Regions from separate parts of the Streptomyces yangpuensis genome, predicted to be linked through region 1. Evidence: riboswitches for the same ligand, from Rfam matches in the RefSeq annotation. Region 1 holds a riboswitch; the other holds the start of a gene.
What was found. Region 1 has a riboswitch for S-adenosylmethionine ahead of thrC (threonine synthase). Riboswitches for the same ligand answer to the same signal wherever they lie in the genome.

Region 1 (2,197 bases):
AACCGCCGGTGCGGCGCGCGATGTCCAGGACGTACGGGCCGTCCGCCGGGTTGCCGATCGCGAGGGACTTCGCGATGGTGTTCGGCTTCTGCGGGCGGACCACGTCGTGACCGGCCTTGAAGGCGGTCGACACCGGGGAGCAGCCCTCGGCCTGGGCCCCGAAGATCTTGTACGGCTTGTCCTCGACGAGGCCGAGCCTGATCAGCTCCTGCAGACCCTTGTCGATCTTCGTGAGCTGCGAGCCGGACGCGATCGGGATGACGATCTGGTCGGGCAGCTGCCAGCCGAGCTGCTCGCAGATCTCGTAGGCGAGGGTCTTGGAACCCTCGCCGTAGTACGGGCGCAGGTTGACGTTGACGAAGCCCCAGCCCTCGCCCAGCGGGTCACCGATGAGCTCGGAGCAGAAGCGGTTGACGTCGTCGTAGTTGCCCTCGATGCCGACCAGGTCACCGCCGTACACACCGGCCATGACGACCTTGCCCTGCTCCAGGTCGTGCGGGATGAACACGCACGAGCGGAAGCCGGCCCGGGCGGCCGCGGCGCCGACGGCGCCGGCCAGGTTGCCGGTGGAGGAGCAGGACAGCGTGGTGAAGCCGAAGGCGCGGGCGGCCTCGACGGCGATGGCCACGACGCGGTCCTTGAAGGAGTGCGTCGGGTTGCCGGAGTCGTCCTTGACGTACAGCTTGCCGGTGACGCCCAGCTCCTTGGCCAGGTTGGCCGCGTCGACGAGCTTGGTGAAGCCGGGGTTCAGGCTGGGCTTGGCGGCCACGTCGGCGGGGACGGGCAGCAGCGGCGCGTAGCGCCAGATGTTGTTCGGGCCGGCCTCGATCGCGGCGCGCAGGGCTTCGGGGTCACCGGTCGGCAGCTCGTAGGCGACTTCCAGAGGTCCGAAGCACTCGGCGCACGCGAAGATGGGACCGAGCTCGAAGCGGGTACCGCACTCGCGACAGGAAAGGCCCGTGGCAGGTCCGAGATCGACAGAGGTGGCGACAGTCTGTGCAGCCATGATGGCGAGGCCCTTTCTCCTCATCTTCCCCATGGCGCATTTCGCCATGAGACGGAATTGGCACCTTCCCTAGCCGGGGACCTCGCTGACGAGCGCTGCTGCGCGATCGCGAGAACCGACTGGAGGGTTGCCGGGGCTTCAACGGGCCGTGTCCCTCTGCCCCTCTGGATGAGCGGTATGGCACCGGCACACGCGCTCTGTGGCGCGCCGGTGCGTTTGTGCGCGGGGGACCCCGGCATGCGGTGGTCCTTCGCGTTGTTCAAGACTGTAACCGAAGGGACGGGCGGGTGAGACAGCCGTCCGAACCGCGAGATGGATCACAAAGACGGCCATATCGCCGACACGCAGGGAGTACTGAGGGTGCTGGAAGAGGTGGAGCGCTGGCTGGCCGACCGCTCCTGGTCCGCCGCCGACCGACCGCTCGACCAGCTGCTCGACCTCAAACGGGCGGCCGGGACCACGGTCAGCGTGGTGCTGCCCGCGCTGGACGAGGAGGCAACGGTCGGCGCGATCGTCGAGGTCATCCGGCGTGAGCTGATCGAGGGACTGCCCGTCCCGCTCGTGGACGAGCTGGTCGTGGTCGACTCGGGCTCGGCCGACCGGACCGCCGAGGTCGCGGCGAAGGCCGGCGCCCGGGTGGTGCACCGCGACGAGATCCTGCCGAGGATCCCGGCGCTGCCCGGCAAGGGCGAGGTGCTGTGGCGCTCGCTGCTGGCCACCACCGGCGACATCGTCTGCTTCGTCGACGCCGACCTGCGGGACTTCTCGGCCACCTTCGTCTCCGGGATCGTGGGCCCGCTGCTCACCGACCCCGGCGTGCAGTTCGTCAAGGCGATGTACGACCGCCCGCTGGGGGACGCTCCCGGCCAGGGCGGCCGGGTCACCGAGCTGGTCGCCCGCCCGCTGCTGAACCTGCACTGGCCGCAGCTGGCCGGCTTCGTCCAGCCGCTGGGCGGCGAGTACGCCGTACGGCGCACGCTGCTGGAGCGGCTGCCGTTCCCGGTGGGCTACGGGGTCGAGCTGGGCCTGCTGGTCGACGCGCTGCACACGGTCGGACTGGACGCGCTGGCCCAGGTGGACGTGGGCGTGCGGCTCCACCGCCATCAGGGCGGGCAGGCGCTGGGCCGGATGGCCGCGGCGATCTACCGCACGGCCCAGGTACGGCTCTCGCGCGGACACCTCGTACGGCCG
Region 2 (2,197 bases), 1.3 Mb from region 1:
ATCGTCGGCACCGGCGGCGACGGCGCCAAGACGGTCAACATCTCCACGATGTCGGCGATCGTCGTCGCAGGCACCGGCGCCAAGGTGGTCAAGCACGGCAACCGTGCCGCGTCCTCCGCCAGCGGCTCCTCCGACGTCCTGGAGAAGCTCGGCGTCAACCTCGACCTCCCCATCGACGGCGTGGTGCGGGTCGCGGAGGAGGCGGGCATCACCTTCTGCTTCGCCGTGAAGTTCCACCCGGCCCTGCGGCACGTCGCGGGCGCCCGCCGGGAACTGGGCATCCGCACCACCTTCAACGTCCTCGGCCCGCTGACCAACCCCGCCCGCGTACGGTCCCAGGCCAGCGGCGTCGCCGACCCCCGGATGGCCCCCATCGTGGCCGGCGTGCTCGCCGAGCGCGGCTCGTCCGCCCTGGTCTTCCGCGGCGACGACGGCCTCGACGAACTGACCACCACCGCGACCTCACGGGTCTGGTGGGTCCGCGACGGCAAGGTCTCCGAGCAGTCCTTCGACCCGCGTGACGTCGGCATCCCGCTGGTCGGCGTCTCCGCCCTGGCCGGCGGGGACCCCTCGTACAACGCGGACGTGGCCCGCCGCCTGCTGGCCGGCGAGACCGGACCGGTACGCGACGCCGTCCTGCTGAACTCCGCCGCCGCCCTGGTCGCCCTGGACCCGGGCCCGGGCACCCTGGAGGAGCAGATCGCGGCCGGCATCACCCGCGCGGCCGAGTCGATCGACTCCGGTTCCGCCCGGGCCGCACTGGAGCGCTGGGTGACGGCCAGCAACGCCTGATCCGGCACCCGTTTCGAGCCAAACCCCGGTCCACCATGCGGACCGGGGTCTTGTGCACGAGGATCTTGTGGCAGGATGCGGACCAGGTCACGAGTGACAGCGTTCAGGCCCCGGCTTGCTGTCCGGCAACCCTCCTTCCGTGGCGGGGTGCCCCGGGTGATGACCGGGCTGTAGGCAGCAAGGCCTACGGCAAGCGCGGATCCCTCGACACCAGGGGTCCTGGTCTCTCGAGGAGCGTTTTCCGTGAGCAAGCGAATGCGATAGGGCGACTGCCGCCCCTACTTCACCCTCGGACCAGGGTCATTTCGGCGTACCCCGACCGTCCCGTCCGAGGCCCCTCCCGTACCCCGGACGGCCGCAGCGCCGTACCCGCGTACGGGCACACCGAAGCCATTCAGCCCTGCCTGCCGGGAGATACCGCCATGTCCGCATCCCTGAACGCCGCCGTCGCCACCACTGCCGCGTCGGACCCCGCCTGCGCCGAGCCGCTCGCCGTCCTCGGCCGCGACGTCACCGTCCCCCTCGTCACCGGCGGCGAGGTCACCTACGCGGCCCTCGACTACGCGGCCAGCGCCCCCGCCCTCCAGCGGGTCTGGGACGACGTGGCCGCCTACGCCCCCTACTACGGCAGCGTCCACCGCGGCGCCGGATACCTCTCGCAGCTCTCCACCGACCTCTTCGAGCAGAGCCGGGCCACGGTCGCCGAATTCCTCGACTGCCGCCCCACCGACCAGGTCGTCTTCACCCGCTCCACCACCGACTCCCTGAACCTCCTCGCGGCGGTCATCCCCGCCGACTGCCAGGTGTTCGTCTTCGAGACCGAGCACCACGCCTCGCTCCTGCCCTGGACGAACGCGCAGGTCACCTACCTCAACGCGCCGCGCACCCCGGCCGAGGCCGTCGCCACCCTGGAGCGGGCACTCGCCGACCGCGAGCCGTACGGCCCGGCGCTCGTGTGCGTCACCGGCGCGTCCAACGTCACCGGCGAGCTGTGGCCGGTGAAGGAACTCGCCGCCGCCGCGCACGCCCACGGCGCGCGGATCGTGCTGGACGCCGCCCAGCTGGCCCCGCACCACCCCGTCTCCGTGCGCGACCTCGACGTCGACTGGGTCGCCTTCTCCGGCCACAAGCTCTACGCACCCTTCGGCTCGGGTGTCCTCGCCGGCCGCGCCGACTGGCTGCGGCAGGCCGAGCCGTACCTGGCCGGCGGCGGAGCCTCCCGCAAGGTCTCCCGCCGCGAGGACGGCGGCGTGGACGTCGAGTGGCACACCACGGCCGCGCGCCACGAGGCCGGCTCCCCGAACGTCATCGGCGTCTACTCCATCGCCTCCGCCTGCCGGGCCCTGACCGAGGCGGGCTTCGAGAACCTGGTGGCGCGCGAGCAGCGGCTGGTGGAGCGGGTCCG

Region 2: another riboswitch for S-adenosylmethionine. It lies ahead of NRK68_RS09745 (aminotransferase class V-fold PLP-dependent enzyme); the one in region 1 lies ahead of thrC (threonine synthase).

What each region holds. Positions count from the first base shown of each region.
Region 1 covers NZ_CP102514.1:3,380,846-3,383,042, forward strand. Annotated here, with positions in the region: gene thrC (threonine synthase) at 1-1,030, opposite strand, end outside; SAM riboswitch class I at 1,024-1,181, opposite strand; gene NRK68_RS15340 (glucosyl-3-phosphoglycerate synthase) at 1,367-2,197, shown strand, end outside.
Region 2 covers NZ_CP102514.1:2,116,102-2,118,298, reverse strand. Annotated here, with positions in the region: gene trpD (anthranilate phosphoribosyltransferase) at 1-792, shown strand, start outside; SAM riboswitch class IV at 878-994, shown strand; gene NRK68_RS09745 (aminotransferase class V-fold PLP-dependent enzyme) at 1,215-2,197, shown strand, end outside.